One region of the Halomonas sp. SS10-MC5 genome, then DNA from elsewhere that is predicted to be linked to it. Evidence: predicted binding sites of a transcription regulator. Region 1 holds the regulator's gene; each other region holds the start of a gene.

Region 1 (10,503 bases):
CGCAGCGGATCGACGCCGATCATCTCCATGCTGGTGAGCTGCTCGGTGGCCTTCATCAGGCCGATCTCGGCGGTCAGCGCCGAGCCGGCACGCCCGGCAAACAGCAGCGCCGCCACTACCGGCGACAGCTCACGCAGCAGCGACAGCGCCACCATCTGCCCCAGCGCCTGCTCGGCGCCGAAGTCGACCAGGATGGTGTAGCCCTGTAGCGCCAGCACCATGCCGATGAACAGCCCCGACACCAGCACGATCGCCAGCGACAGCACGCCGACGAAGTGCATCTGCCGTAGCCACAGGTAGCAGCCTTCGCGGGACGGGATGCCGATGGAGGACTGGACGAGGAACAGCCCCGCCCTCCCCAGGGCCTCGAGCACGTCGCAGCCGCCGCGCCCGAGGCGCATGATGCGCCCGATGATCATGGCCGCCCCTCCAGGTTGAGGATGTCGCGGAAGTAGTCCGGCGCCGGATAGTGGAAGGGCACCGGGCCGTCCGGCTCGCCGTGCACGAACTGACTGACGCGCGGGTCGTCGTCGATGTCGAGACTCCCCGGCGTACCGTGCGCCATGACCCGCCCGTCGGCGATGACGTAGACATAGTCCGCAATCGACAGGGTCTCCTGAATATCGTGCGAAACCACGATGGAGGTCAGTCCGAGCGCCTCGTTGAGCTTCTTGATCAGCTGTACCAGCACGCCCTTGGAGATCGGGTCCTGGCCCACGAACGGCTCGTCGTAGAGCACCAGGTCAGGGTCGAGCGCAATCGCCCGGGCCAGCGCGACGCGCCGCGCCATGCCGCCCGACAGCTCCGCCGGCATCAGTTCGCGCGCCCCACGCAGCCCCACCGCCTGCAGCTTCATCAGCACCAGGTCGCGAATCATCGCCTGGGGCAGATCGGTATGCACACGCAGCGGGAAGGCCACGTTCTCGAACACGCTGAGGTCGGAGAACAGCGCGCCGCTCTGGAACAGCATGCCCATGCGCCGACGCAGGGTGAACAGCGCCTTGCGCGACAGCGCGTGCACGTCCTGACCGGCGATCAGGACTCTACCGGCGTCGGGAACCAGCTGCCCGCCGATCAGCTTGAGCAGCGTCGTCTTGCCCGTGCCGCTGGGGCCCATGATGGCCGTGATCCGGCCACGGGGGATCCGCAGCTCGACGCCGTCGAAGATGGTCTTTTCACCGCGCGAGAAACGCAGCCTCTCCACCTCCACGAAGGGGGAATCGATCATGCCGCAAGGTCCAGGAAAAATTATCGAACATCGTATCCTAACTGCTCTGCCCGACGCCAGCCCGAGCCACGGCGTCGCTTGCACCCGAACCGCTGAAGACGTCTAATGTGCGGCCTCACTTGCCACCCTGATCCGTTGCCATGCTGATCGCTTTCGTCGCCGTCGCCCTCGGCCTTGCCGGCCTCACCTGGAGCGCCGACCGTTTCGTCAATGCCGCGGCCGCCACGGCCAGCCGCACCGGCCTGAGCGCGATGCTCGTCGGCATGACCGTGGTGGCGCTGGGCACCTCGGCGCCCGAGATGGTGGTGGCGCTGTTCGCGGCTCTGGACGGCCTTCCCGACCTGGCCATCGGCAACGCGCTGGGCTCCAACATCGCCAACATCGGGCTGGTGCTGGGCGCGACGGCGCTGGCGCGCCCCGTCCCGGTGCCCTTCTCGCTGGTGCGTCGCGAGCTGCCCCTGTTGCTCGGCGCGACCGGGATCACCGGCTATGCGCTGGCCAACGGCGTGCTGGGACACTTCGATGGCTTGGTCCTGCTGCTGCTGATGGTCTTCAGCCTGTGGTGGCTGATTCGCGCCGATACGCCCGATGCCAACCCGGCCGGCGAGATACCCGACATGACGCTCAAGCGCGCACTCTCCTGGCTGGTCGTCACCCTGCTGCTGCTGTCACTGAGCTCCCGCGCCCTGGTGTGGGGGGCCAGCGAGCTGGCGCGCGGCCTCGGCATCAGCGAACTGGTGATCGGCCTGACCGTGGTCGCGGTGGGTACCAGCCTGCCGGAACTGGCTGCCTGCGTAGCCAGCGCACTCAAGCGCCACCACGACCTGGCCATCGGCAACGTGATCGGCTCCAACCTGTTCAATCTTCTCGCGGTGCTGCCGATTCCGGCGCTCATCGCCCCCGGCGCCCCCCACCCGGACGCCGCGGGACGCGACTATCGCGTCATGCTGCTGCTGACGCTGGCCCTGGCCATCCTGCTGCTGTGGCAGCGCCAGGGCCGGCTCGGCCGCCTCGTCGGCGGTGCCTTCCTGACCACTTACGCCGCCTACCTGGTCTGGCTCGGCGTCAGCGGCGGGGCCACTTGAGTGAAACCTCCCATCGGGCAACAATCATCGCCATGAGCTCAGACGATTCCACCGCACCCCCCGACAGCGCCGCCCCGGGCATCACGCCGCTGAGGGAGAGCGCTCGACGCACCCTCAGGATCGAGGAGCAAGCCATCGCGGCACTCCTCGAGCGGCTCGACAGCCACTTCGACCGCGCCTGCGAGCTGATGCTCGCCTGCCAGGGCCGCGTGGTGGTGACCGGCATGGGCAAGTCGGGCCATGTCGCCGGCAAGATCGCCGCCACACTTGCCAGCACCGGCACGCCGTCGTTCTTCGTGCACCCCGGCGAGGCCAGCCACGGCGACCTCGGCATGATCACCCCAGGCGACGTGGTGCTGGCCTTGTCGAACTCCGGCGAGACCGCCGAGGTCACCGCACTGCTGCCGCTGCTCAAGCGCATCGGCACGCCGCTGATCAGCATGACCGGGCGCCCCGACTCGACGCTGGCCCGCCACGCCGACGCCCACCTCGATGCCGGCGTCGAACGCGAGGCCTGCCCCCTCGACTTGGCGCCAACGGCTTCGACCACCGCCGCGCTGGCGCTGGGCGATGCGCTGGCCGTGGCCCTGCTCGAGGCGCGCGGCTTCACCGCCGAGGACTTCGCCCTCTCGCACCCCGGCGGCAGTCTTGGCAAGCGGCTGCTGCTGCGCGTCAGCGACCTGATGCACCAGGGCGAGCGACTGCCGAGCGTGCCGCTGGGCAGCCCCTTGCGCGACGCCCTGCTCGAGATCACCCGGCAGGGGCTCGGCTTCACCTGCGTCGTCGATGAGCACAATCGGCTGATCGGTGTCTATACCGACGGCGACCTGCGCCGCACGCTCGACCAGTATCAGGACCTTAGCCAGCTGACGGTGGACGATGTCATGACCCGGCCCGGCAAGCGCATCGCCCCCGACGTGCTGGCGGCCGAAGCGGTACGCATGATGGAAGACAACCTGATAACGGCGCTGGCCGTCGTCGACGAAGCGGGCCACCCGATCGGTGCCCTGCACATGCACGATCTGCTGCGAAGCGGCGTGATCTGACCTCATCCCGACCAAGGAAAGCCCATGGCTCTGGCCACCTCCACTCTCGATCCGCATCTTGTCGACCGCCTGCGCAAGGTTCGCCTGCTGGCGCTGGACGTGGACGGCGTACTCACCGACGGCCGCCTCTATTTCCAGGCCGACGGCGTCGAAATCAAGGCATTTCACACCCAGGACGGCCTGGGCCTCAAGCTGCTGCGGCGGGCCGGCCTGCAGGTAGCCTTCCTGACCGGACGCGAATCGCCCATGGTCAGCCACCGCGCCGCCGCCCTGGGTATCGATCACGTCTACCAGAGCTGCGAGGACAAGCTCGCCACCCTGCGCGAGCTGTGCACGCGGCGGGGCATCGAGCTCGAACAGGTGGCCTACTGCGGCGACGACCTACCCGACCTGGCCGCCATCCAGCGTGCCGGCATCGGCATCACCGTCCCCAACACCCCGCCCTACATCCGCGACGTGGCCGACTACGTCACCGAACGCAGCGGGGGACACGGCGCGGTGCGCGAGATCTGCGACCTGCTGCTCGAGGCCCAAGGGCATCGCGACGCGCTGGTCGATACCTACCTCCACGGCAAGCGCTGAGGCCGAGCGAACATGCTGCGTCGGTTGCCACGCCCCTCGTTTCGTGTCTGGCTGTTCCTGCTGCTGGTGATCCTCGGCGGCCTGATCGCCTGGCTGGATCCCTGGCAGGCCCCGGCCCCCGGCCCGGTCCCCACCGACGAGGCCGGCGAACCCGACTATTACCTGGAGCAGGCGCAGCTGACCCGCTTCGACGCCACCGGTCTGGCGCATCAGCGCCTGGAGAGCCCGCGACTCGTCCACACCCCCCATGACGACGTCACCCGTGCCGTCACGCCCCTGGCCCATCTGATCGACCGCGACAACCGGCGCTGGGAGGCGAGCGGTGAGGAAGGCCGTCTCGGCCCGGGCGGCAATCCGCTGACGCTCTCGGGCGACGCCCGGCTGTTCGCGCCCGAGGAGCGCTGGCAGCTCGACACCGAGACCCTGCACTTCGACGCCAACGTGGGTCATGCCTGGAGCGACACGCCCGCCCTGCTGCAGCAACCCCCCCAGCACATGCGCGGCGAGCGCTTCGACGCCTGGATTCATGACAATCGGGCACGTTTGACCGACAATGTGCGCGGCCACCATGTCCCGGAAGGCACCCAGTCGGGACAAGCCGACGCCGTCAACCTAGAGGATTTCACGCCATGAAGCGATGCAGGCTCCCGACCCTCCGCAGGCCATTCACCCTGGCACTGGCCAGCGTGACGCTGATCGGCCTGGCGAGTATCGGGCCGGCCATGGCGCAGCAGCGCGACGCCGAGCAGCCCATCGAGGTCGAGGCCGACCGGCTCGACCTCGACGATCGCGCCGGCACCGCGGTCTACACCGGCGATGTCGACATTCGCCAGGGCAGCATGCGACTCACCGGCGACCGCGTCGAGTTTCAGCGCAATGCGGCCGGCGAACTCTCGCGCGCCACGGCCCGCGGCGAGCGCGCCTACATCGAGCAGCAGCCCGACCCCGAGCAACCCGTGGTTCGCGGCTGGGGGCGTACCATTGTCTACCATGTCGCCGAGCGCCGTGTGGAACTGATCGACCGCGCCGAGCTGCACCAGGGCGGCGACACCTTCGACGGCGGCTACCTCGAGTACTTCCTCGACCGCCGCGTGGTGCAGGCACGCTCCCAGAGCGAGGGCGTCGAAGGCAGCCAGCGCATTCGCATGACCCTGCAGCCGGAGCGCTGACATGTCGATGAAGACCCTGCACGCCCGCCACCTGGCCAAGAGCTACAAGCGTCGCCGCGTGGTCCACGACATCAGCCTCACCATCGAGCAGGGCCGCGTGGTCGGCCTGCTCGGGCCCAACGGGGCCGGCAAGACCACGTCGTTCTACATGATCGTCGGTCTGGTCAAGGCCGATGCCGGTGAAGTGCACATCGACGACCGGGACCTCTCGCACAGCGCCATGCACGAACGGGCTCGGGCGGGTATCGGCTACCTGCCCCAGGAGGCATCGATCTTTCGCAAGCTGTCGGTAGCCGACAACATCATGGCCATCCTCGAGACGCGCCGGGATCTCGACCGCCGCGGGCGACAGGAGAGGCTCGAGCAGCTGCTGGAAGATTTCCACGTCACCCACATCCGCGACAACCTGGGCATGAGCCTGTCCGGCGGCGAACGGCGCCGCGTCGAGATCGCCCGGGCGCTGGCCACCGAACCGGCCTTCATCCTGCTCGATGAACCCTTCGCCGGGGTCGACCCGATCTCGGTGGGCGAGATCAAGGGCATCATCCGCCAGCTCAAGGCGCGCGACATCGGGGTGTTGATCACCGACCACAACGTCCGTGAAACCCTCGACATCTGCGACTCGGCCTACATCGTCGGCGACGGCCAGATCATTGCCGATGGAAACGCCGAGGCCATTCTGGCCAACAAGCGGGTGCGAGAGGTCTATCTCGGCGAGGACTTTCGCCTGTAGCGCACTCCACTGCATTATGCAAGCACCTGGGACGCATTAAAACATTCTAATCAGGGATAAAAACTTTCACTGGCATGCATATTGCAGCCATTTCTCTTGCAAGTCATGGGCTACCCGTCTAGGGTAGAGCTTTTCCGGCAGATGAGCGCCTTACCCTCATGGCCATGAAAGCGTCCCTGCAATTACGTGTCGGCACTCAGCTGACCATGACCCCCCAGCTGCAACAGGCCATAGCCCTGCTGCAGCTCTCGACCCTCGACCTACGCCAGGAGATCCAGCAGGCGCTGGAATCCAACCCCATGCTGGAACTCGACGACGGCTTCGGCGAACAGGCCGTCAGCGAAACCCCGAGCGACGACTGGGCCAGCGAGATACCCAGCGAACTCTCCACCGACAGCGACTGGACGGACACCTACCCCGACCACGGCACGGGCTCCGGCTCAGGCGCCGCCACCGGCGAGGGGCCGGACTTCGAGCGCCAAGCCTCGGCGCAGACCCTCGCCGGCCATCTGATCTGGCAGCTGGCGATGACCGACCTGAACGACCGCCAGCGCCTCATCGCCGAGAGCCTGATCGACGCCGTGGACGCCGCCGGCTACCTGGCCCACCCCCTGGAGGAAATACGCGACGGCCTGCGCCGTCAGGGCCTGGAGGGGTTGCCCACCCGGGAGGTCGAGCAGGTCCTGCTGCGATTGCAGCAGTTCGAGCCCACCGGCGTGTTCGCCCGCGACCTGCGCGAGTGCCTGATGCTGCAGCTGGCGGCGCTGCCCGATGATACCCCACTGCTGCCCCAGACCCGCCGTCTCGTGCGCCAGTTCCTCGAGGCGCTGGCTGCCGACGACCGCCGCCTGCTCAAGCGTCGCCTGGGTCTCGACGACGAGTCGCTGGACCAGGTCATCGCCCTGGTTCGCTCGCTGGATCCCCGCCCCGGCAGCGACTTTGCCGAGGTCGGCAGCAGCTACGTCACCCCGGACCTCGTCGCCTATCACGACGAATCGGGCTGGCGCGTGGAACTCAACGCCGAGGCCCTGCCGCGCCTGCGCATCCAGCCCGACTACGTCGCCCTGGTGCGGCGTGCGGACAAGAGCCAGGACAACCAGTTCCTCAAGGATCACCTGCAGGAGGCCCGCTGGCTGATAAAGAGCCTGGCCAGCCGCAACGACACGCTTCTGCGGGTGGGACGGGAGATCATGGCGCGCCAGATCGAGTTTCTCGAGCAGGGCGAGGAAGGCATGAAGCCGCTGGTGCTGGCCGACATCGCCCAGGCCGTCGAGATGCACGAATCGACCATCTCGCGGGTGACGACGCAGAAGTTCATCCATACTCCGCGAGGCGTCTTCGAGCTGAAGTACTTCTTCTCCAGCCATGTCGGCGGAAGCGGCGACGGGGACGTCCACTCCAGCACCGCGATCCGTGCCCGCATCCGCAAGCTCATCGCCGACGAGCCGCCCCGCAAGCCGCTCTCCGACAGCCGCCTGGTGGATCTGCTGGCCGAGGATGGCATCCAGGTCGCCCGCCGCACGGTGGCCAAGTATCGCGAAGCCTTGGGCATCCCCTCATCGAGCGAGCGCAAGCGTTTTCGTTGACCCCGCGACGTGATGTTGACCCCGGGCAATCCCGCCGCCCGAGGGGGTATGCAGGGCAGGAAAAAGGGTTACAATCGAGCTACCACCCGAAGGACGAAGGAGCTTGTCATGCAAGTCAACATCACCGGCCATCATGTTGAGCTGACCGATTCACTGCGTGACTACGTGAGCGAGAAGCTGAACCGCGTCCAGCGACATTACGACAACATCACCAACGTGCAGGTCACGCTCTCGATCGAGAAGGAGCGCCAGCAGGCCGCCTGCACGCTGCATGCCGCCGGCGCCGATCTGCATGCCGAAGCTTCCGATCAGGACATGTACGCCGCCATCGATGCGCTGACCGACAAGCTCGATCGTCAACTGGTCAAACACAAGGAAAAGGCCCAGGCTCGCGCCCAGGGCGCCGGCGTTCGCTGAGTTGCCATGACACTGGAAACCATCCTGCCCCCGGAACGCGCTCTGTTCGACGTTCCGGGAGGCAGCAAGAAGAGGGTGCTGGAGTTCTTCAGCACCTTCATCGCGCAGAACACCCCGAGCCTCGACAGCCAGGAGGTCTTCGGTAGACTGGTCGGGCGCGAGCGGCTGGGCAGCACCGGTATCGGCAACGGCGTGGCCATTCCTCATGCCCGCAGCCCCCACTGCCACAGCCCCGTGGCCGCCTTTCTCAAGCTGGCCGAACCCATCGACTTCGACGCCATCGACGGCGAGCCGGTCGACCTGGTGTTCGTGCTGCTGGTGCCCGAAGAGGCCGACGATACGCACCTGTCGCTGCTGAGCCAAGTAGCCAGCGTCATGAACGACGCCGAGACGCGCGCCCGGCTGCGCAAGTGCACGAGCCAGCGTGAACTCCACGAGCGTCTCGTCGAAGCGATACGACGACAGTCCTCGGCCTGACCGCTTCCCTCGCCGTACGGCCAGCCCCTGATCAGGAGATTCCTCATGCAGCTTGTGATCATCAGCGGCCGTTCCGGCTCCGGCAAGTCGATCGCACTGCAGGCGCTCGAGGACATCGGTTACTACGCCATCGACAACCTTCCGGCGATGCTGCTCGGCTCGCTGGTGGATGAGCTACGCAGCTCGCCCACGATCCAGACCTCCATCGCCGTCAGCATCGATGCGCGCAACCTCCCCCACGCCCTGGAGCGCTTCCCGCGCCTGCTGGAGGAGCTGCGCAACAAGCAGGTCGACTGCCAGGTCATCTACCTGACCACCGATGCCCGCATTCTCCTCGAACGCTACTCCGCGACCCGACGGCGTCACCCCCTGACCCGCGGCCGGGACATGACCCTGAACGAGGCCATCGAGTCGGAAGACGCCACGCTGAGCGACATTCGCAACCTGGCGGACCTGATCATCGACACCTCGCGGCTGTCGGTGCATGACCTGCGCGGGCGTATCACCGAACAGGTGGCCAGCCATCGCGCCGACCAGTTGACCCTGACGGTGGAGTCGTTCGGCTTCAAGGGCGGCGTACCGCTCGATGCCGATATCGTCTTCGACGCGCGCTGCCTGCCCAACCCCTACTGGGACCCGCGATTGCGCTCGGCCACCGGCAGGGAGCCCTGCATCGTGGAGTTCCTCGAACAGTATCCTCTGGTCCAGCAGATGCTCGACGACATCATCGCCTGGGTCGAGCGCTGGCTACCGGCCTACCGCGATACCCACCGCAGCTACCTGACCGTCGCCATCGGCTGCACCGGCGGCCAGCACCGTTCGGTGTACCTGGCGGAGCGCCTCGCCAAGCACCTGGCCCGGCAGCAGCCGGACGTGCGCCTGCGTCACCGGGAGCTCGGCATCCACACCCCGGTCACCGCCACCCGGGATGTGACCGTAGAGACCTCCGAACGCAAGGAAACCTGAGTGTGCCCTGCCGCAAGCTGACCCTGACCAACAAACGCGGCCTCCATGCCCGCGCTGCCACCAAGCTGGTCCAGTGCTGCCAGCCCTTCAGCGCGCGCGTGCTCGTCAACCGCGGGCCGCAGCAGGCCGATGCCAGCAATATCATGGCGCTGCTGATGCTGGGGGCTCCCTGCGGCACCGAACTCGAGGTCAGCGCCGAGGGCGAAGATGCCGAAGCGGCGCTGGAAGCGATCGAGGCCCTCTTCGAGGCCCGCTTCGAAGAGGATACCTAGAGGAATGGCTGCGCTCGTCCATGCGGCGTTGAAGCCTGCTCGTCGGGCTTCGCCTGGCCTGGCCATCGCTCGCTCATGGCGCCGGCCAGGCGGCAAGGGATAGGAAGCTCATCCCATTCAGCTACCGGCCACGGTCATCTCGTCGATCAGCCAGCTGCCGGTATGGATGCTGCCGCGAGTGTCGATGTCATTGCCCACGGCCAGCAGCCCCTTGTACATTGCCTCGAGGTTGCCGGCGATGGTGAACTCCTCCACCGGATGTCGGATCTCACCGTTCTCCACCCAGAAGCCGGCCGCCCCACGCGAATAGTCGCCGGTCACGCCGTTGACCCCCTGCCCCATCAGTTCGGTGACTAGCACGCCCCGACCCATGCGGGCGAGCAGCGCCTCGCGCGACTCGAGCGGTGCGGCGATGCGCAGGTTGCGTGCGCCGCCGGCGTTGCCGGTGGTCTGCATGCCAAGACGCCGCGCGCTGTAGGCCGACAGCATGTAGCTGGCCAGGCGGCCCTCCTCGACGAAGACGTTGTCGCGGGTCTGCACGCCGTCGTTGTCGAACGGCGAGCTGGCCATGGCGCCACGCTCCATGGGTCGCTCCCCCAGGCTGAACCAGTCGGGAAACAGCGGCTCGCCCAGCCGGTCGCACAGGAAAGACGCCTGGCGAAAGAGCGCACCGCCGGCGATGGCACTCATCAGGTGGCCGACGAGGCCGCTGGCGACGCTGGCATCGAACAGCACCGGCAGGCGCCCGGTCACGGGGCGCTGTGCGCCCAGGCGGCGCAGGGTGCGCTCGGCCGCGCGCTTGCCCACCTCCTCTGCGGCCAGCAGGTCGCGGGGGTTGCGCGCACTGGTGTAGTCATAGTCGCGCTGCATGCCGCCCGCGTCCTCGGCGATCAACATGCACGAGAGCGAATGGCGGCTACCACGCTGACTGCCGAGGAAGCC
Region 2 (10,503 bases), 1.4 Mb from region 1:
GCTACCGGGTCAGCGCCCTGCGCAGCGGCCAGGCCCTGCATGAACTGCTCGCCCGCGACCCGGCCGACCTGGTCGTGCTCGACCTGAAATTGGCCGGCGAGAACGGCCTGCAGGTGGCTCGCGAGGTTCGCGCGACCAGCCCGGTGCCGATCATGATGCTGACCGGCAAGGGGGATGAAACCGATCGCATCCTGGGCCTGGAGGTCGCGGCCGACGACTTCCTGATGAAGCCGTTCAACCTGCGCGAACTGATGGCGCGGGTGGGTGATCCCCCAATACGCTTCACCCCAATCGAAGGGAGCCCGTGTGCGCAAGCTGTTCATCCTTCTGGTGGCGCTGTATGCCGCTCCTCTTCACGCCGAGCCGCTCAGGATCGGGGTCAGCGTGGCGGATCTGGGCAATCCCTTCTTCGCCACCCTGGCAGAGGCCATCGGCGACTCGGCGCGGGCGCTGCACCCCGGCGACGTGGCGCTGGAGGTCAGGTCGAGCGCCTACGACCTCGAACGCCAGGTCCACCAGCTCGACGCCTTCACGCAAGCGGGCATGGACATCATCGTGCTGGCCGCCGCCAACAGCGAGGCCATCGGGCCGGCCGTGCGCCGGGCCCAGCAGGCCGGCATCGTGGTGGCGGCGGTCGACATCGATGCACAGGGGGCGGATGTCACCGTCACCACCGACAACGTTCAGGCCGGGGAGGTGGCCTGCGCTTACATGGCCGAGCGTCTGGGGCACGCCGGGCGAGTGGCGATCATCAACGGCGCGCCGGTGTCGTCGGTGACGGATCGCGTGAGCGGTTGTCGCGCGGTGCTGAACCGGCACCCCGGGATCGAACTGCTCAGCGACGACCACAACGGCGGTGGCACCTACAGCGGCGGCCTCGAGGCCATGACCTACCTGATCAGCGTCTACCCCGAGCTGGATGCGGTGTTTGCCATCAACGACCCATCGGCCATCGGGGCGGCCAGCGCCGCTCGCCTGGCCGGGCAGTCGGGCCTGTTCATCGTGGGGGTGGATGGTTCACCCGAAGGCATCGCAGCGCTGCAGGAGTCCCCGGCGCTGCTGGTCGCCACCGCCGCGCAATCCCCGCGCCGCATGGCGGAAACGGCCATTCGCGAAAGCCTGGGTCAGCTGGCCGCGAGCGGGCGCCAGGAGCGCCAGGCGATCCGGCTCGCCACACAGCTGATCACGCGGGAGAATGCCGGGCATTTCGACCCTTGGGGAGACGGCGCCGCCGCAGCCAAGTAGCGATGCGCGGGACGCCGCCTTGCCGCAATGCACAGCGCCCCCGCCGGTCTCCCGACGGGGGCGCTGTTTCAGGGCCGGCGTCGGCCGCGATCACTTGGCCTTGTGCACGGCGCGCCAGTGGTGCAGCAGCGGCTCGGTGTAGCCGGAAGGCTGCACGCGACCCTTGAAGATCAGGTCGCTGGCGGCCTGGAAGGCGCTGGAGCCGGCGTAGTCGGCCGACATCGGCGTATAGGCCGGGTCGCCGGCGTTCTGCTCGTCGACCACCTTGGCCATGCGCTCCAGGGTCTTCTGCACGCGCTCGGCGTCGACCACGCCGTGGTGCAGCCAGTTGGCGATGTGCTGGCTGGAGATCCGCAGCGTGGCACGGTCCTCCATCAGCCCCACGTCGTGGATGTCGGGCACCTTGGAGCAGCCCACGCCGTGCTCGACCCAGCGCACCACGTAGCCGAGGATGCCCTGACAGTTGTTGTCGAGCTCCTGCTGCCGCTCGGCGTCGGACCACTCGGCCTTCTCGGCCACCGGCACGGTGAGCAGGTCGTCCAGGAAGTCCGGCTCGCCCTGGGCCTCCAGCTCGCGCTGGATGGCGGCAACATCGATCTGGTGGTAGTGCAGCGCGTGCAGGGTCGCGGCGGTGGGCGACGGCACCCAGGCGGTGTTGGCCCCGGCCTTGGGATGGCCGACCTTCTGCTCGAGCATGGCGGCCATCAGGTCGGGCATGGCCCACATGCCCTTGCCGATCTGGGCGCGGCCGCGCAGGCCGCAGGCCAGGCCGACCTGGACGTTGTTGCGCTCGTAGGCGCCGATCCAGGCGGCATTCTTCATGTCGCCCTTGCGGATCATCGGGCCCGCCTCCATGGCGGTGTGCATCTCGTCGCCGGTGCGGTCGAGGAAGCCGGTGTTGATGAACACCACTCGCGAAGCGGCCTCGGCGATACACGCCTTGAGGTTGACCGAGGTGCGGCGCTCCTCGTCCATGATGCCCATCTTGAGGGTGTCGCGGGCCAGGCCCAGCAGGTCCTCGATGCGGCCGAACAGCTCATTGGCGAAGGCGACCTCCTTGGGACCGTGCATCTTCGGCTTGACGATGTAGACCGAGCCCTGGCGCGAGTTGCGCGCCTCACCTTCACCCTTCTTCAGGTCGTGCATGGCCAACAGGCTCGTCACGATGCCGTCGAGGATGCCTTCAGGCAGCTCGTTGCCGTCGGCGTCGAGCACCGCCGGGGTGGTCATCAGGTGGCCGACGTTGCGCACGAACATCAGCGAGCGGCCCGGCAGCGTCAGGCTGCCGCCGTCCGGCGTGGTGTAGTCGCGGTCGGCGTTGAGGCGGCGGGTGAAGGTCTTGCCGCCCTTCTCGATGGCTTCCGCCAGGTCACCCTTCATCAGCCCCAGCCAGTTGGCATAGACACCGACCTTGTCCTCGGCGTCGACCGCGGCCACCGAGTCCTCGCAGTCCATGATCGCGGTCAACGCGGCCTCGACCAGCAGATCCTTGACGCCGGCGGGATCGGTCTTGCCGATCGGGTGGCTGGGGTCGATCTGGATCTCCAGGTGCAGGTCGTGGTTGGCCAGCAGGATCGCCTCGGGGCTGGCGGCGTCGCCCTGATAGCCGATCAGCTTGCCCGGCTCCTTCAGGCCGGTCTCGCGGCCACCCTCGAGGGTTGCCACCAGATGCCCGTCGCGCAGCGCATACTTGACCGCGTCACGATGGCTGCCGGTGGCCAGCGGGGCGGCCAGGTCGAGCACGCCGCGAGCGTAGGCGATGACCTTCTCGCCGCGCTTGGGGTTGTAGCTCGCGCCCTTCTCGGCGCCGTCCTCCTCGGAGATGGCATCGGTGCCGTAGAGCGCGTCGTAGAGGCTGCCCCAGCGGGCATTGGCGGCATTGAGCGCATAGCGGGCGTTGCTCACCGGGACCACCAGCTGCGGGCCGGCCTGGAGGGCAACCTCGCGATCGACGTTGGCGGTGGAGACCGTGACCTGGGAGGGCGCCTCCGCCAAGTAGCCGACCTCCTCGAGGAAGGCGCGATAGACGCTCATGTCGCGCACGGGACCGGGGTTCTCGCGGTGCCAGGTATCCAGCTGCTCCTGCAGGCGCTCACGCTCGGCGAGCAATTCCCGGTTTTTCGGTGTCAGATCATGAAAGATGGCATCGACCCCGGCCCAGAAGCTCTCGGCATCGAGACCGGTGCCGGGGAGAGCCCGGTCGTTGATGAAACGGTCCAGTTCAGCGGCCACCTGGAGACGATGGCGTGTGACGCGTTCGGACATGGAAAAGTCTCCTCCTGCGTGGCGGCCGATGTCATGCGCTCGGCCAGCCGCAATTCGTGGGGTGATACCACTGCGAAGGCGCCAATTCTGTGGAAAACTGTTCCACATGTAAACCCGAAGGAGGGGCTACCCTACTAGACATAGGGTTAAGAACCGGCATTTTGACCAAATGGTCAGAAAAATGTGGCTTATCACAGTGATAGCTCACCCACAGCATGGTCGGTAGGTAAACTTACTGCACGCTTTATGCCGCGGTAGACGAAAGGATTCGAGGGGACAATGTCTTGATTCGCTGGAGAACGCCATGACCGACTTCACCCCGCTGCAGGCGCTGGGGCCGATTGCCCCCTTCCGGGCCGATGGAGAACCTTCGCTGGCCGGCTACCTGGCCCACTATGGCCTGGCGCCGCTGCTCACCGAGCGGGTCGGGCTCTACGTCGGCTACGTGGATGCCCAGCGCTACCAGCTCTGGACCCAGGTGTGGAGCCCGACAGCGCCGATCGGCACGGTCTTCGTCGTGCACGGTTACTACGACCACCTCGGCCTCTATCGCCACCTGCTGGAACGGCTGCTGGAACGCCACTGGCGGGTGGTGCTGTGGGATCTGCCGGGGCATGGCCTGTCCAGCGGCAAACGCGCCTGCATCGACGATTTCGCCCACTATGGCGAATGCCTCCATGCGCTGCAGGAGCAGCTGGATGCCGGGGGCCTGGCCCCCCGCCCGTGGCTCGGCATCGGTCAGAGCACCGGCGCCGCCATTCTCGCCACCGACGCCTTGAGCCGACCTGGCGAAGGGCACTGGTCGGGCCTGGCCCTGCTCGCCCCCCTGGTGCGCCCCTTCGGCTGGCCCCAGGCGGGCTGGCTGCACACCCTGGTGGGCCCCTTCGTGCAGAGCGTGCCGCGGCGCTTCGCGGCCAACTCCACCGACGCCGAGTTCGCAGCCTTCCTGCGTGAGCACGACCCGCTGCAGCCGGAGCACCTCTCGCTGAACTGGGTCAGCGCCATGCGCCGCTGGATGCCCCAACTGCTCGCCCTGCCCCCCAGCGAGGTGCCCACCCTGATCCTGCAGGGGGAGCAGGACGTCACGGTGGACTGGGAGTGGAACCTGGCGGTGCTCGAGCGCAAGTTCCCCCATGCCCGTATCCACCGCCACCCGGAAGCACGTCATCACCTGGTCAACGAGGCCGAGCCCATTCGGGCCAGCCTGTTCGCCATCCTCGATGCCTTCGTCGCCGAGCTGGAACAAGGCCTGACGCCGACCGCCCAGGAGCGCCTCTCCCGATGCTGAGACCGATCGCCCTGCTCCTGCTGCTCGCCCTGTTCACCGGATGCGCCGCCCCGCCCCCCGAGCCCGACCCCATTCGCCGTGCCCTGCAGAACCTGAGCGACCGCGCCGTCGCTCGGGTGATGGACGTGGACGCCCTGCAGCCCACCCAGGAGCAGGTGTTGCTACTGGTGACACCCGAGGTGGATGCCAGTCTCGAGATCGGCAGCGAGCGCTTCCTGGAGAGCCTCACCCGCGCCCTGCTGGCGGCGAGCGACGGCCCCCAGGTGCTCGACTGGCGGCCCGCCATGAGCGGCGAGGGCGGCGACCACCAGTGGCGCATGGAGAGCCGCCTGGAAGCCACCGCCCCCCGCCTGACCCTCTCCGACCGCGACCTGTTGCCCTACCGCCTCATCCTGTCGCTCTATCGCCCCGACGCGGAGAGTGCACTGTGGGAGACCGAGATCGAGGGTGCCTTCGACGCCACGGCGTTGTAGCAGCCCCTATGCCTGGCGGAGCTGGCGGTCTAGCTGCCGGTAGCCGATCGCCTCCATCAGCTCGCCGCGCTCCGGATGCGGCTTGGCGGCCAGATCGGCCAGCGTCAGCGCCACGCGCAGCACCCGGTGGTAGGCGCGCGCCGACAAACGCAGGCGTTCGAGCACCCCCGCCAGCCAGGCACGGTCGGCCGTCGACAGGGCGCAGGCCGCTTCCAGTTCGCGCCCGCCCAGGTGGGCGTTGAGCGCGCCGCGGGCGTACTGCCGCTCGCGGGCGGCCACGACCCGGGCGCGCACCTCCGCCGAGCTCTCGCCTACCTCGCGTGAGGTGAGCTGCTCCGGCGGCAGCGCCGGCACTTCGATCTGCAGGTCGATGCGGTCGAGCAGCGGCCCGGAGAGCCGCGACTGGTAGCGCTGGATCTGCGCCGCGGTGCACTGGCAGGCCTGGCGCGGGTCGCCCAGGTGACCGCAGGGGCACGGGTTCATCGCGGCCACCAGCTGGAAACGGGCAGGGAAGCGGCGCTCGTGGTTGGCGCGAGCGATATGGATGCGGCCCGACTCCATCGGCTCGCGCATCACCTCGAGCACGTGACGGCTGAACTCGGGCAGCTCGTCGAGAAACAGCACGCCGTGGTGGGCCAGCGAGATCTCGCCCGGCCGCGGCCAGGAGCCGCCGCCGACCAGCGCCACGGCGCTGGCGGTGTGGTGCGGCGCGCGGAAGGGGCGGCGCCCCCACTGCTCGGCCAGGGGCAGGCCGCACACCGAGCGGATGGCGGCGACTTCCAGCGCCTCCTCCTCGGTGAGTTCGGGCAGGATACCGGGCAGGCGGCTCGCCAGCATGGTCTTGCCGGTGCCGGGTGGCCCCGCGAAGAGCAGGTTGTGCGAGCCGGCCGCGGCGATTTCCAGCGCGCGGCGGGCCTGGTGCTGGCCGCGCACCTCGGCCAGATCGCCCTCGCGGGTGTCGGCGAGGGGTGGCGCTTCGAGACGGTGCGCGGCGATGGGCTCCTGCCCCAGCAGGTGGGCCATCACCTCGAGCAGGTGCTCGGCCGGCAGCACCTGAAGGTCGCCGGCCAGCGCCGCCTCGTCGGCATTCTCCCGGGGCACGATCAGCTTGCGCCCGGCCTTGCGCGCGGCGAGCGCCAGGGGCAGCACGCCGTTGATGGGGCGCAGACGGCCGTCCAGCGCCAGCTCGCCGACGCTCTCGATGCCTTCGAGTGCCTCGCCGGGCAGCTGGCCGGAGGCCACCAGGATGCCCAGTGCAATGGGCAGATCGAAGCGCCCGCCGACCTTGGGCAGGTCGGCGGGCGCCAGGTTGAGCACGATCCTGCGCGTATTGGGGAAATCGAAGCCGGCGTTGGTAAGGGCGCTACGCACCCGCTCGCGGCTCTCCTTGACGGCGGCCTCGGGCAGGCCGACCAGGGTCATCCCCGGCAGGCCGTTGGCCAGATGTACCTCGACCTGCACCTCGGGCGCTTCCAGCCCCAGGCCGGCCCGTGTGGCAACGATCGCCAGCATCGCGCAGTCCCTCGCAGTCCATGTGCGTAAGGGCTAGATACTAGCACTCTGCCGCAACGGGCTCTCCACGCTGGCTCAGCGCTCGGCCTGGTCGTCCTCCGCGTTGCTCGGTGCATCCTGCGGGGGAGAGGCATCTGCGGCGCCCTGCCCGGCCGGCGCGAGGGTCGCCTGGGTCACCGGCGTCTCGCGGGCCGCCAGCGCCTTCTCCAGTGCCGCTACCTGCTGCTCGAGGGCCTCGACGCGGATTCGCGTGCGCTGCATCACGTCCATGAGGATGTCGAAATCCTCCCGCGACACCAGCTCGAGGCGGTCGAAGGCACCGCGTACGACCTGCTGAATGCCCTTCTGGAACTCTTCCGGCGCCTGGGCCGCGCCCTGCAGGCGCTCGCCCAACTGCTGCGCTAGCCGGCTGATGGGGTCCTGACTCGCCATGGTGCGCTTCTCCTGTTGGCCTGAATGTTGCCCTACAGCATACGCAAGGCCCCGCCGTGGCGCATGCCCTTCTCCCGCCCCCTCATGGCGCAGCCGCACCACACGCCAGCACCACCTTGGTGCACATCCCCGGCACCCGCTGCGCCATTGCGGCGCAAGACACGCCGAAAACCGCCCGCAACGTTATGTTTCCGCGAAAATAAGAGAGGTTTGGCACGATCCGCGCATGGATGGCGTACAGCCGGCCGGCGACCCCGCCGTCCCTTTTACCAGCAGGGAGAGACGCGATGAAGCTCATCACCGCCATCATCAAGCCATTCAAGCTCGACGACGTCCGCGAGGCGCTGGCCGACAACGGCGTCCAGGGCATCACCGTGACCGAAGTGAAGGGCTTCGGGCGCCAGAAGGGCCACACCGAACTCTACCGCGGCGCCGAGTACGTGGTCGATTTCCTGCCCAAGGTGAAGGTCGAGGTCGCCGTGGACGACTCCCGCGTCGAGGGCGTGCTCGACGCCATCTGCGGCGCGGCCAACAGCGGCAAGATCGGCGACGGCAAGGTCTTCGTGACCCCGCTGGAGGATGTCATTCGCATCCGCACCGGCGAGCGTGGCGCCGAGGCCGTGTAACGGCTCCCCTCAAGAGAAGAGCAGACAAGAGCGATGGAGACCCCCATGAATGAACTTGCCGAGTTGAGCTACGCGCTCGACACCTTCTATTTCCTGATATGCGGCGTGCTGGTGATGTGGATGGCCGCCGGCTTCTCGATGCTCGAGGCGGGCCTGGTACGGGCCAAGAACACCGCCGAGATCCTGACCAAGAACATCGCCCTGTTCGCCATCGCCTGCACCATGTACCTGCTGGTGGGCTACGCCATCATGTACTCGAGCGACGCCGGCGGCATCCTGCCCAACCTGGGCGTGCTGATCGGCGCCGAGAACGGCGTGGACGCGGTCACCGCCGGCGGCGACGACGCCCCCTACTACTCCATGCGCGCCGACTTCTTCTTCCAGGTGGTGTTCGTCGCCACCGCCATGTCGATCGTCTCCGGCGCCGTGGCCGAGCGCATGAAGCTGTGGGCCTTCCTCGCCTTCGCGGTGGTCATGACCGGCGTCATCTATCCGGTCTCGGGCTACTGGACCTGGGGCGGTGGCTGGCTCTCCGAGCTGGGCTTCTCCGACTATGCCGGCTCCGGTATCGTGCACCTCGCCGGAGCGGCCGCGGCGCTGGCCGGCGTGCTGATCCTCGGCCCGCGCAAGGGCAAGTACGGCAAGGACGGCAGCATCCACGCCATCCCCGGCGCCAACCTGCCGCTGGCCACCGTCGGCACCTTCATCCTGTGGATGGGCTGGTTCGGCTTCAACGGCGGCTCCGAGCTCAAGCTCTCCGACGTCGCCTCGGCCAACAACGTGGCCCAGGTGCTGGTCAACACCAACGCCGCCGCCGCCGGCGGTGTGATCGCCGCGCTGGTCCTGGCCAAGCTGTGGTTCCGCAAGGCCGACCTGACCATGGCGCTGAACGGCGCCCTGGCCGGGCTGGTGGCGATCACCGCGGGTCCGCTGACCCCCTCGGCGCTGGGCGCCACGCTGATCGGCGCCGTGGGCGGGATGATCGTGGTGGCCGCCATCGTCACCCTCGACAAGCTCAGGATCGACGACCCGGTCGGCGCCATCTCGGTGCATGGCGTGGTGGGCATCTGGGGCCTGCTGGCGGTACCGCTGTCCGACGCCGACACCTCCTTCGGCGCCCAGATCGTCGGCGCGATCGCCATCTTCACCTGGGTCTTCGTCGCCAGCCTGGTGGTATGGCTGGCCATCAAGGCGCTCATGGGCGTTCGCGTCAGCGAAGAGGAGGAGTACGAGGGGGTCGACCTGGCCGAATGCGGCATGGAGGCCTATCCCGAGTTCAGCGTCGCCCGGGTCTACGGCGGCAGCAGCGGACGCCCGCAATCCGGCGGCTACGGCGTCGGCGCACCGCTCGGCCAGCCCCACGTCGAGTAGGCACGACAGGCTTGTCAAAGGGCTCCCCGCGGGGAGCCTTTTTTCTTCCTGCCGAGGGCGGTGTATGCTTGAGGCCAACCGCTCCCGTATCATCCGGGTCCGAGCTGCGGACCCTGCCCGACCATGAGGAAACAGACCATGAAACTGGTGACTGCCATCATCAAGCCGTTCAAGCTCGACGACGTTCGCGAGTCGCTTTCGGAGATCGGCGTCCAGGGCATCACCGTCACCGAAGTGAAGGGCTTCGGCCGCCAGAAGGGCCATACCGAGCTCTACCGCGGCGCCGAGTACGTGGTCGACTTCCTGCCCAAGGTGAAGGTCGAGATCGCCATCGACGACGACCTCGTCGAGCAGGTGATCGACGCCATCACCCAGGTCGCCAATACCGGCAAGATCGGCGACGGCAAGATCTTCATCACCCCGCTGGAGCAGGTGATCCGCATCCGCACCGGCGAAACCGGCAAGGATGCCGTATAGACCCAGGTCGCGCCTACACATTCAGCAAGATCGGCGACGGCAAGATCTTCATCACCCCACTGGAGCAGGTGATCGGGAAGCCGCACCTCCGCATCCGCACCGGCGAAACCGGCAAGGATGCAGTCTAAGCTCGAAGCTCGAAGCTCGAAGCTCGAAGCTCGAAGCTCGAAGCTCGAAGCTCGAAGCTCGAAGCTCGAAGCTCGAAGCCAGACAGCTTATACAAAAAACCCCGGGGGCCTGCCCGGGGTCTTTTCTTCAATCTTGCAACTCAAGGCTTACTTCTCGACGAAGGCGCGCTCGATGACGTAATCGCCGGGTTCGCCCATGCGCGGCGAGATGTTGAAGCCCAGGTCGTCGAGCAGCGCGCTGGTCTCGTCGAGCATCGCCGGGCTGCCGCAGATCATGGCGCGGTCCTGCTTGGGGTCCATCGGTGCTACGCCGGTGTCCTCGAACAGCTTGCCGCTGCGGATATGATCGGTGAGGCGGCCCATGGTGTGGAACTCTTCGCGGGTCACGGTGGGGTAGTAGACCAGCTTCTCCTTGATCTCGTCGCCCAGGTACTCGTGGGCCGGCAGCTCCTTCTGGATGAAGTCGGCATAGGCCAGCTCGCTGACGCTGCGCACACCGTGCACCAGGATCACCTTCTCGAAGCGCTCGTACACCTCGGGGTCCTGGATCAGGCTCATGAACGGGGCCAGGCCGGTACCGGTGGAGAGGAAATAGAGGTTGCGCCCCGGCAGCAGGTCGTCGGTGACCAGGGTGCCGGTGGGCTTGCGGCTGACCATGATCGAATCGCCCACCTTGAGGTGCTGCA
Region 3 (10,503 bases), 1.7 Mb from region 1:
ATGTCGGCCAGGACGATGCGCCCCTCCAGGTCGATGCCCACCAGCAGGTTGACCGGCTTGCCCGAATAGGCGGGGATGGGGGCGATATCGACGCTCTCGAAGACGTAGCCCAGCGGCGTTCCCGTCTCGTCCTCCACCGTCAGGGCGGGCAGCGTGCCCTCGGCCTGGTTCAGGCGGGCCACCTCGGGGAAGCCGGGGCGAACCTGCTCCAACTCGATGGCCAGGGTCGGCAGGGAGAACAGCAGCATCAACAGACCGATCAGCCAGATGGGAGCCAGGGGAGACGGGGTGCTGCGCCGGGTGGGCATGGGCATTCCTTGAGACGGCTGCCTTGCGGTGAAGATCGCTCGCGTGGCGCTCTTCAACAGGCATGTAGAATATTTCTTTTGCGACTTGAAAATGCCCGGAGCGAATCTGACCAGGCGGTTATGGCGCTATCATGCCAGTTGATTCACTCGCTCGAATTGACATGGATCATGTCCCCCATAAGGCGGCTCGGCTCTGAGGGAGTAACCCCAAAGGGGTAGTAGGCGAGACGCTGCATGGCGACACGCAAAGGGGAAGCAGGCGCTGCGAGGGACAAGGCGAAGGCGGGGCGCATGACCGCTGATGCGGCATGGCGCCCCGCCTCACTGGCGGACTTGGCCGCCGGGGTGCTGGATCGTGGGGTTACATCACCGGCTCGACCAGGAAGTCAACCGCGGCCTGTACCTCCTCGTCGCTCAGGCCCATCTGGCCGCCCTTGGGCGGCATGGCGCCGAAGCCCTCGATGGCATGGGTGTAGAGAGTATCGATGCCCTGTTCCACGCGGGCAGACCAGGCGTCGGCGTCGCCGCGAATCGGGGCGCCGGCGGCACCGGTCATGTGGCAGGCCATGCAGGCCTGATTGTAAACGGCTTCGCCGTCGGCCTCCGCCTGGGCGGTGGCGGCAAACGCCAGGGCGGCGGTGCCGGCGAACAGGGCGGCAGTCAACTTCTTCATGGTTTCTCCTGTTTCTTTTGGTTCACGGTGAAGCCAGTGCGGAGCGAGAGCTCGCTGACATCTGGTTACGTTAGAGCGCCATGACGAATCTTGGCACACTCAGTTGGAACTGGTGGCGATCTGCATCAAGCGGGCGAGTTGTGGCTGCCGCTTGCCGAGCATGTCGGCCAAGGTATATTGGTCGAGGACGCCCATGAAGGCGTCCATCGCCTCATTGAGAATCGGCTTGAGCCGGCAGGCCGGCGTGATGACGCAGTCGTTGCTGTCGCGGAAGCACTCTACCAGGCCGAGTTCGTGCTCGGTGGCCCGCACCAGTGCGCCGAGGGTGATCTCTTCCGGGGCGCGGTTGAGCAGGAGGCCGCCGTTCTTGCCGCGGATGGTGGTGATATAGCCGCGATGGCTGAGATCCTGCACCACCTTCATCAGGTGATTGCGCGAGACGCCGAAGCTCTCCGCGATTTCATGGATCGTGGAGCGCTCCTCGCCCTTGACGGCGAGATAGATGAGCACGCGCAGCGCATAGTCGGTGTAGCGGGTCAGGTGCATGGCAAGTCCGAAAGTGGCTTGATAAGCATCAATTAAAGTATGCTAGAACCTTCTTATCATAGCAGTGCTCACCTGATGGCGTTCGCTTCCTCGGGGTGTGGCATCGGGTCGCGTCAGTACGAAGGTGACAACGCAACAGAAGATCGCTGCCGTTGTGATCAGGACATGGTTGGGCGCGCTACCCAGCCATAGTAACAGCCAGCTCAGGGCCAGCAGAACCGCCGTCAACCACTTGGCACGCCTGGGAACGGCCAGCTGGTGCCGCCAGGCCTGCAGAATCGGCCCCATCCGTGGATGCTGCCACAACCAGTGCGCCAGGCGCGGTGACGCCTTGGGCGCCGCCCAGGCGGCCAGTAGCAGGAACGGCGTGGTCGGCAGTAGCGGCACCACCAGACCGGCGGCTCCCAGGCCGATACTGACATAGGCCAGTGTGCGCCAGCCAAGGCCTACCAAAGTGTTTCTCATGGCATCCTCGCGATAGGACAGCGAAGCGGTTTTCAGCAACGCCTCTAAGTAGTATTTTATATACATGTTTAATGTTCTTGCCAAGTCCGGCATCGATGCGGCCGACGCCGTTGCCCTCCGGCTCCCCGCCTGGCGCTGGCTGTTCCCGCTGGCGGCGCTGCATGCCGCCCTGATGGCGCCGCTCTCCCTGCTGGCGCTGTTCCATGGCTGGGCGCCGGTGCAGCTGGCGTCGCCGGCGGCCCACGCTCGCGAAATGTTGTTCGGCTTCGCCCTGGCGGTCATCGCCGGCTACCTGCTGGGACCCCTGCCGCGGCGCCAGCTGGGCATGCTGGTGGCCTTGTGGCTGGTGGGGCGGCTGGGCGTGCTGGACTGGCCGGGGGCGGTCGTAGCCTCGCTGGCCGATGGTGTGTTCGCCCTGTGGCTGGCCGCCCGCCTGGTGCCGCGCTTCATCGCCGCCAAGAAGTGGCGCAACCGGCTGCTCTCGCCGCTATTGGGCATGCTCTGTCTGCTGGCGGTGGTGACCCTGACCTGGCGCTACCTCGACGACATGCCGACCACCGCACCCCTGATGCACCAGAGCGTGCTGTGGCTGGTGCTGCTGATGACCTTCATGGGTGGCCGTGTCATCGCGCCGGCGGTCAACGGCTACCTGATCCAGACTTGCCGTCAGGCCGGCGCCGGCGTGCAGCCGCGCATCGAGGGGGCGCTGATCGTGCTGCTGGGGCTGGCGGCCTTTCTGGCGCCGTGGGAGCCATTGCATCCGCTGGCAGCCCTGCTGGTGCTGGCGTCGGGCGTGCTGGTGCTGTGGCGCATCCGTGGCTGGCAGCCGGTCCGATGTCGTGCCAGGCCCGACCTGCTGGTGCTGATGCTGGGCTACGCCTGGATCGCCATCGGGCTGGTCCTGCTGGCCCGCAACTGGTGGGCGCCACAGCACGCCAGCACGGCGCTGCACGCTTTCACCGTCGGGGCGCTGGGTACGCTTGCCAGCGGCATCATGCTGCGCCACGTGATTCTGCGGGCGAAACGCCGCCCTGAGCAGGAATGGGCGCTGCTGCCCCTGGCCGGGCTGTTCGCCGTGGCGGCAGTGCTGCGGCTATGGGCGATCGAGGCCGGCAGCGCCTGGCTGGCGCTGCTGTGGGCCTCGGCCCTGAGCTGGGGCCTGGGCTGGCTGCTGGTGGCCTGGCGGCTGCGCCGCTGGCTGAGGCTGGTGGACGCGATGCCGGCCGCGACGCGAAACCGACAAACTTGACCCGAGACAAGAGAGGGGCGAGCTGTCGAGACGGTGCCAGCGGCCGGTGTCATACTCACAGGCATTGGCATGGCACGCTCCATGCCGTGGTTTCAAGAGGCTGTTCCGATCATGCAAGACGATCTGCTGTTCAACCGCCCGCTGGTGGAGAAGTACGACCGCCCGGGTCCCCGCTATACGTCCTATCCGACCGCACCCCAGTTCCACGCGGCCTTCGCCGAGGACGACTACCGTGCCGCCGCAGAGCGCAGCAACCGCGTCGCCGCGCCCAAGCCGCTGTCGGTCTACGTGCACATCCCGTTCTGCAAGAGCCTGTGCTACTACTGCGCCTGCAACAAGATCATCACCCACAACACCGAGCGGGCGGCCGAATACCTCGAGTGGCTGAAGCAGGAAATCCGCGTGCAGGGGGCGCTGTTCGACGAGACCCGGCGCATGACCCAACTGCACCTGGGCGGCGGCACCCCCACCTACCTCAGCAACGCCCAGCTCGGCGAGCTGATGGCGGCCCTCGATGAGGCCTTCCACTTCGCCGAGCCTGCGGCGCGGGAGTTTTCACTGGAAGTCGATCCACGCACGGTCACGCCAAGCCAGATCCACGAGCTGCACGGCCTCGGCTTCAACCGGCTGAGCTTCGGCGTCCAGGATTTCGACCCCGACGTGCAGAAGGCGGTCAACCGCGTGCAGAGCGAGGAGCAAGTCATCGAGCTGGTGGCCGCCGCCCGTGAGGCCGGCTTCCAGTCGGTCAGCGTCGACCTGATCTACGGCCTGCCGCTGCAGACGGTAGCCAGCTTCGACGCCACCCTGACGAAGATCATCGCCCTGCGCCCGGATCGTATCGCCGCCTACAGCTATGCCCACCTGCCGGAGCTGTTCAAGGCCCAGCGCCTGATCCGCCCCGAGGACATGCCGCCGCCGGAGCGTAAGCTGGAGCTGCTGGAATTGACCATCCGCCGCCTGACCGCGGCCGGCTACGTCTACATCGGCATGGATCACTTTGCCCTGCCCGAGGACGAGCTGACTCTGGCCAGGGAGAACGGCACGCTGCAGCGCAACTTCCAGGGCTACTCCACCCACGCCGACTGCGACATGATCGGCCTGGGCATCACCTCCATCGGCAAGGTCGGCGACAGCTACAGCCAGAACGTCAAGGAGACCGCCCAGTACCAGGCGCGCCTGGAGAGCGGGCGGCTGCCGGTGATGCGCGGCTATCGCCTCAACGACGACGACCGCCTGCGCCGCGACGTGATCAACGCGCTGATGTGCCACGGCCACATCGATTTCGCCGCCATCGAGGCGCGCCACGACATCGCCTTCCGCGACTACTTCGCCGATGCCCTCGGCGAACTCGAGGAGATGCAGGGGGACGGCCTGCTGACGATCCGCGACGACGCCATCGAGGTGCTGCCCGCCGGGCGCCTGATGATGCGCAACATGGCGATGGCCTTCGACGCCTACCTCAGGCCCAACGAGGGCCGCTTCTCACGGACGGTGTAAGCCACCGCAAAGGACCAGCGGCGTCTGGTGACGCCGCTCGGTTGCCGCTTGGGGGCGGCCTTGTACGCCTCTCAGGCAGGGAGCGAGAGGGGCAACGCCAAGGTTTCGCTTGTGGGGCGATACTTGCGCATGATGTAGCGCAGGCGCTGCATCACGTCGAGGTTGGCCGACTCCATTTTCGCCAGTGCCTGCATGGCCGCATGCGTCTCGCCGGCGTGGAACCGCCTGACGGCTTCGATCGCCTGCCGATGCACTTCGCGATGCGGCAGCTCCAAGGCGCGGAAATCCTCGTCATCGCGGAAGCGAGCGCTGCCAGTACCGGCGTAGTACCAGCGCCCCAGCGCACATTGGGTCTCGTCGGGCAATTCGTCCGCCGTGGCTGAAGAGAGCCCCATCAGGATGCGATAGACCGCCAGCTTTACCTCGAGCTCCTCCAGGTTGGCCAGTTCCACTTCGCTCAGCATGGCGGAAAAAGCCAGGGCCTGGCTGCTCTCCTCACTCAGCGACAGCAGATGCTCGGTTCGTTGCATCACCTGGCTGGCCTCGCTGCTCAGCCGCTCGGCTTCGCTGGCATTATGGTGCATGGTCGAGTCCACGCTGCCCGTCTGGGCGAGGATGTTGCCGGTCAATCCGCCGATCTGCTCGGTGGCACCGCCGGTGCGTGTGGCGAGCTCGCGGACCTCGGTGGCCACGACGGCGAACCCGCGCCCGGCATCGCCGGCACGAGCGGCTTCGATGCTGGCATTGAAGGCCAGCAGCGTGGTCTGCAGCGATATCTCCTCGATGAGATGCACGAAGTCGCCGATTCTGTCGGCATCACCGCGCAGCGTGCTGACTTGTTCGGCGGCGCGGCCGATACGCTGATTGAGGCCGCGCAGCTCCTCAACCATGCCGGTTAGGGCTTGCTGGCTGTGCCGCGATTCCTGTGCGGTATGGTCGCTCACGCGCTGGTTGCTGACGAGTAGTCCGGAAAGCTCCGAGAAGGACTCGCGCAGGGCGACCAGCGAATGGCCGAAGCCGGTGAGGTTGGTGAAGAGCTGATGGTGGATTTGGCGCTCCGCCTCGAGATTCTCGACGCGAGCCTGCAAGCGTTCTCGCTCCTGGAGGAGTGCTGCAGTGTCGCCAGCCCCGGGCTGGGCTCGTTGCCAGAGTCGCATGGCGTCTCCTGTCGTCAGGTAGGACTCATCGAATGGGGAGAGACGCCCGCCTGACGGCGGGCGAGGGGCGAGCATGAGAGCTTCAAACGCGTTCGAACAGCAGGTTGTTCTCCAGATGGATGTGCTCCATCAGGTCTTCGCGGAACTCGCGCAGGCCGGTATAGAGGGCACGCCAGGTGGTACAGGCGCCCTTGGGCGGGGTGATGTCGTCGGTGAGCCGCATCACCTGCTCGAGGTTCTCGCCGTGGTCGTCGTGCTCGTGGCGCATTACCGCGATCGGTCCCTGGGCCTGGGCGCCGAGGCCGCGGCGCAGCATGGGGAAGAGGATCTGCTCCTCCTTCTGCATGTGGCTCTCCATTTCCTGATAGATCACCAGCAGCAGGTCGGCGAGGCCGTTGGGGCAGTTGTCGCGGTCGCCGTGGACCTGCTCCACCCGCCGCGCCATGCGGATCAGCTCGGGGAGCTGTTCGCGGTGCACGTCGTGATAGCGGGTAAGAATGTGATCGATCAGCTCGTCGTTGCTGGCCTCACGCCAGTCGCGCTGTTCGCTGCTGACGGCCGGCAGCGCCTCGAGCTCGGCAATCAGCTTGTCGAGGCGCAGGCCGGCGCGCTCGGCCGCCTGCTGCAGGCTGATGCGCCCGCCGCAGCAGAAGTCGATGTTGTGGGTATGGAAGACACGGGTGGCGCCGGGCAGCGACAGGGCGATGCGGCCGACGGTCTGTTCGAGCAAATTCATGGTGGTACTCCTCGAAGGGTGAAGGACACCCTGCCTAGAGCAATCGGCGTGCCAGTTCTGATTTTTCAACAACTTGTGGATTTAATGGTAAAAAATACCCTGTTCAGGTAAGGTGTTTTTCACCTCGTTTGGGTAGATTCCACCATGCTTGATCACTCGCTTCTCGCCGACCTCGCCGCTGACCTGCCCAGTGCCGTGCGCCTGCAGCGCCTGGTGCGCACCCTGCGCGAGGGCTTCTGCTGCGGCGCGGTGTGCCTGCTGCGACTGCAGGACGACGTGCTGGCCCCGGTGGCCCTGGACGGCCTGGTGCGCGAGGCGCTCGGCCGGCGCTTCGAGGTGGCACGCCATCCGCGCCTGGCGGCGATTCTCGCCAGCCGCCGTTCGACCCTGTTTCCGCCGGATTCGGCCCTGCCCGACCCCTACGACGGCCTGGTCGAGCAGCAGCCCGGCGAGCCCCTCCACGTGCATGACTGCATGGGCATCAGCCTGCACGTGGAGGGCGAGACCTGGGGCGTGCTGACGCTGGATGCGCTGTCGGCCGGTACCTTCGACGAGGCGGCCTGCCTCCTGCTCGAGCGCTATGCCCTGCTGGCCGAGGCCGCGGTACGGGTCTCGCGCCTGGAGCAGGAGGTGCGGGCGCTGCGCATGGCGCACCAAGGCGCGCACGCGCATGCCGAACCGCGAGAGGGAGGCGAGATCCTGGGCCACAGTGCGGTGCTGCAGCGCCTGCTGCGGGAGCTCGACGTGGTGGCGGACGCCGACCTGCCGGTGCTGCTCAGCGGTGAGACCGGCGTGGGCAAGGAGCTGTTCGCCCGGCGCCTGCACCAGCGCTCGCCGCGCCGTGAGCAGCCGCTGATACAGGTCAACTGCGCGGCGCTGCCCGAGACGCTGGCCGAGAGCGAGCTGTTCGGCCACGTGAAGGGGGCCTTTTCCGGCGCCACCGCCGACCGGGCGGGGCGCTTCGAGGCCGCGGACGGCGGTACGCTGTTCCTCGACGAGGTGGGCGAGCTGCCGCTGGCGATCCAGGCCAAGCTGCTGCGTGCGCTGCAGAACGGCGAGATCCAGCGGCTGGGCGAGGATACCCCGCGCCGGGTCGACGTGCGCATCATTGCTGCCACCAACCGTCATCTGGCCGACGGCGTGCGCGACGGCCACTTTCGCGCCGATCTCTATCACCGCCTGTCGGTCTACCCGGTGGCGATCCCGCCGCTGCGCGAGCGCGACAGCGACGTGCTGGTGCTGGCCGGTCACTTCCTCGAGATCAACCGGGCCCGGCTCGGGGTGCGTAGCCTGCGCCTGGCGGCAGCGGCGGAGGCGGCGCTGCTCGATTACCCCTGGCCGGGCAACGTGCGTGAACTGGAGCACGTGATCAGCCGCGCGGCGATCAAGGCGCTGGGCCAGGGCGCACGACGCGACGACATCGTCACCCTCGTGCCAGAGTGGCTCGACCTGCCCGTCGGCCAGCCGGCCGGGGCCCCGGAGCCCTGCGTGCCGGAGGCGGCCGAGGCGGGGCCGACGCTCAGGGCGCAGGTCGCCGAGGTGCAGCGCCACGCCATCCGTCGCGCCGTGGCGGCCTGCGACGGTAGCTGGGCGAAGGCCGCCCGCTCCCTCGAGGTCGATCCCAGCAACCTGCACAAGCTGGCCAGGCGGTTGGGAATGAAGTAGCCTTCGGCTTTTCAAGACTGTCTGTCTGGTTATATACTGAACTATCTAGTATTCCATTTTTGAATATATCTTTGTTCCGGACGCTCATATGCAGCTTCAGTTCGAACGGGTCACCAAGTCCTTCGGCGACCTGAGGGTGATCGACACTTTCGACACCACCATTCGCGACGGCGAGATCGTTGCCCTGGTCGGCCCGTCCGGCTGCGGCAAGTCGACCCTGCTGCACATGGTGGCGGGCCTGCAGTCGGCCACCGAAGGCGAAGTGCGAGCCGACGGCAAGCGGGTCGAGCGTCCGGCGCCCGAACGCACCCTGGTGTTCCAGGAGCATGCGCTGTACCCGTGGATGACGCTCAGGCAGAACGTTGCCCTGGCGCTGGAGTTCCAGGGACGACCGGCGGTCGAGGCACGCCGGCAGGCCACCCAGTGGCTGGCCCGAGTCAAGCTCGACGGCTTCGAGGAGTACTATCCGCACCAGGTCTCGGGCGGCATGCGTCAGCGCTGCGCGCTGGCCCGGGCCTTCATCGCCCGACCCAAGGTGCTGCTGCTCGACGAACCCTTCGGCGCACTGGACGCCCTGACCCGGATGACGCTGCAGAGCGTGCTCAAGGAGCTGATCGAGGAGGAGCGCCCCACCGTGGTGCTGGTGACCCACGACGTCGACGAAGCGCTCTACCTCGCCGACCGCGTGCTGGTGTTCAGCCATCGCCCGGCGCGGGTGCTCGAGGCGTTCAACCTCGGCCACATCCCCAAGACCCACGACCTGTCCGCCTTCGCCGATATCCGCCGGGAGGTGCTCTCCCTGCTCGGCATCGATACCCAGGCCGAGGCAACCGAACGTCAAACCGAGAAAGGAGACGTGCAATGACACGCTGGCTCATCGCTCCCCTGCTGTCCCTGCTGCTCGCCGCCCCGCTGTCCGCTGCCGAATCGCTGCGGGTCGGCTACGTGCGCGTGATGGATGACGCCCAGGTGATGCTTGCCCAGGAGGCCGGACTCTACGAGAAGTACGGGCTCGATGCCGAGCTGATCGAATTCAGCTCCGGTACCGATCTGATCAAGGGTATCGTCGGCGGCCAGCTCGACATCGGCGTGCTGGGCTTCTCCAACGCCTTCACCTGGGCCGGCCGCGGCGCCGACCTGCGCATCGTCGGCGGTGCCCAGCGCGGCTACCACGCGCTGCTGGCCCGCGAGGATGCCGGCATCGACGAGGTCGCCGACCTGGCCGGCAAGAGCCTCGCATCCCAGAAGCAGGGCAGTACCGCGGACATCGTACTCAAGGGCGTGACCCTGGCCGATGCCGGCCTGTCGCCCGATGATCTCAACATCATGGGCGTGGCCCCCTCGGTGGCGGTGCAGTCGCTGGCCGGCGGCCGCGTGGATGCCGCCTTCCTGTTCGAGCCCTATGCGCGCATCGCCCAGCTGCAGGCGCCGGTCAAGGAGATCTACGAGATCGGCGAAGTGTGGCCCTTCCCGTGCATGGTGGTGATCACCTCTGCCGAAACGCTGGAGAGCCGCCGCGACGTGCTGTGGGCGGCGATGGACGCCCAACGCGAGGCGATCGACATGCTCGAGAACTCGCCCGAGGAGGCCGCGCCCTACATCACTCACTACTTCGTCAACGACGACGTGATCGAGGCGCGTGACGGCAGCACCGTTTCCAGCGAGGAGGTGATCGCCCAGGCCATTGCCACCAACGACTTCAGCGCCGAACTCACCGACGATGACATCGCGCGCATGAAGGAGCTAGCCGAGATCATGCAGGACCAGGGCATCCTCGACGGCGAAGCCGCGTTCGACGTGGATGCGCTGCTCGATCTCTCCTGGCAGGAAGAGCGCGAACTGTGAGCATGGGCAATACCGCGACCGGCGTGGCCAGCAAGCGCGCCTACCTGCTGGCCATCGCCCTGATCCTGTTCTTCTGGCAGGTGGCCGCCTGGTTCCTGCCGAGCTTCCTGATGCCCGACGTGCACGTGGCGATGGTGCGCCTGTGGCGCGAGCTGGGCAGCGCCGAGTTCTACCATGGGCTCGGCAACAGCATGGGGCGGCTGGGCGCGGGCTATGGCGCGGCGCTGCTGGCCGGGATCGTGCTGGGGCTGGTTGGCGGTACGCTGAATGCGGTGCGCAGCACCCTCAAGGCGGCCATCATCATCCTGCAGTCGATCCCCTCGATCGCCTGGGTGCCGCTGTTCCTGATCCTGATGGGCTTC

The links. Region 1 encodes sigma-54, which starts transcription at its own class of promoters, with help from an activator protein. Its sites were predicted from a motif close to TGGCACNNNNNTTGCTNT; they were not measured.
Region 2: I4484_RS20055 (P-II family nitrogen regulator) is a predicted target of sigma-54. The motif match lies at 7,427-7,444, and genes of this name have one in related genera.
Region 3: ytfE (iron-sulfur cluster repair protein YtfE) is a predicted target of sigma-54. The motif match lies at 6,668-6,685, and genes of this name have one in related genera.

What each region holds. Positions count from the first base shown of each region.
Region 1 is NZ_CP065435.1:2,909,696-2,920,198, forward strand. Features, by position in the region: gene mlaE (lipid asymmetry maintenance ABC transporter permease subunit MlaE) at 1-419, opposite strand, end outside; gene I4484_RS13575 (ABC transporter ATP-binding protein) at 416-1,228, opposite strand; gene I4484_RS13580 (calcium/sodium antiporter) at 1,369-2,313, shown strand; gene I4484_RS13585 (KpsF/GutQ family sugar-phosphate isomerase) at 2,346-3,359, shown strand; gene I4484_RS13590 (HAD family hydrolase) at 3,384-3,941, shown strand; gene lptC (LPS export ABC transporter periplasmic protein LptC) at 3,954-4,574, shown strand; gene lptA (lipopolysaccharide transport periplasmic protein LptA) at 4,571-5,110, shown strand; gene lptB (LPS export ABC transporter ATP-binding protein) at 5,118-5,843, shown strand; gene I4484_RS13610 (RNA polymerase factor sigma-54) at 6,002-7,429, shown strand; gene raiA (ribosome-associated translation inhibitor RaiA) at 7,538-7,846, shown strand; gene ptsN (PTS IIA-like nitrogen regulatory protein PtsN) at 7,853-8,323, shown strand; gene rapZ (RNase adapter RapZ) at 8,369-9,289, shown strand; gene I4484_RS13630 (HPr family phosphocarrier protein) at 9,292-9,561, shown strand; gene pmbA (metalloprotease PmbA) at 9,679-10,503, opposite strand, start outside.
Region 2 is NZ_CP065435.1:4,272,857-4,283,359, forward strand. Features, by position in the region: partial or broken gene I4484_RS20020 (response regulator) at 1-203, shown strand, start outside; gene I4484_RS20025 (substrate-binding domain-containing protein) at 307-1,245, shown strand; gene I4484_RS20030 (malate synthase G) at 1,336-3,510, opposite strand; gene I4484_RS20035 (alpha/beta hydrolase) at 3,815-4,798, shown strand; gene I4484_RS20040 (hypothetical protein) at 4,792-5,271, shown strand; gene I4484_RS20045 (YifB family Mg chelatase-like AAA ATPase) at 5,278-6,783, opposite strand; gene I4484_RS20050 (accessory factor UbiK family protein) at 6,859-7,215, opposite strand; gene I4484_RS20055 (P-II family nitrogen regulator) at 7,503-7,841, shown strand; gene I4484_RS20060 (ammonium transporter) at 7,887-9,212, shown strand; gene glnK (P-II family nitrogen regulator) at 9,351-9,689, shown strand; partial or broken gene I4484_RS21010 (P-II family nitrogen regulator) at 9,716-9,817, shown strand; gene I4484_RS20070 (ferredoxin--NADP reductase) at 9,965-10,503, opposite strand, start outside.
Region 3 is NZ_CP065435.1:176,195-186,697, forward strand. Features, by position in the region: gene nosR (transcriptional regulator NosR) at 1-308, opposite strand, end outside; gene I4484_RS00810 (cytochrome c5 family protein) at 670-981, opposite strand; gene I4484_RS00815 (Rrf2 family transcriptional regulator) at 1,081-1,527, opposite strand; gene I4484_RS00820 (YbaN family protein) at 1,570-1,992, opposite strand; gene I4484_RS00825 (NnrS family protein) at 2,057-3,241, shown strand; gene hemN (oxygen-independent coproporphyrinogen III oxidase) at 3,353-4,738, shown strand; gene I4484_RS20945 (methyl-accepting chemotaxis protein) at 4,810-5,895, opposite strand; gene ytfE (iron-sulfur cluster repair protein YtfE) at 5,978-6,631, opposite strand; gene norR (nitric oxide reductase transcriptional regulator NorR) at 6,776-8,296, shown strand; gene I4484_RS00850 (ABC transporter ATP-binding protein) at 8,385-9,161, shown strand; gene I4484_RS00855 (ABC transporter substrate-binding protein) at 9,158-10,141, shown strand; gene I4484_RS00860 (ABC transporter permease) at 10,144-10,503, shown strand, end outside.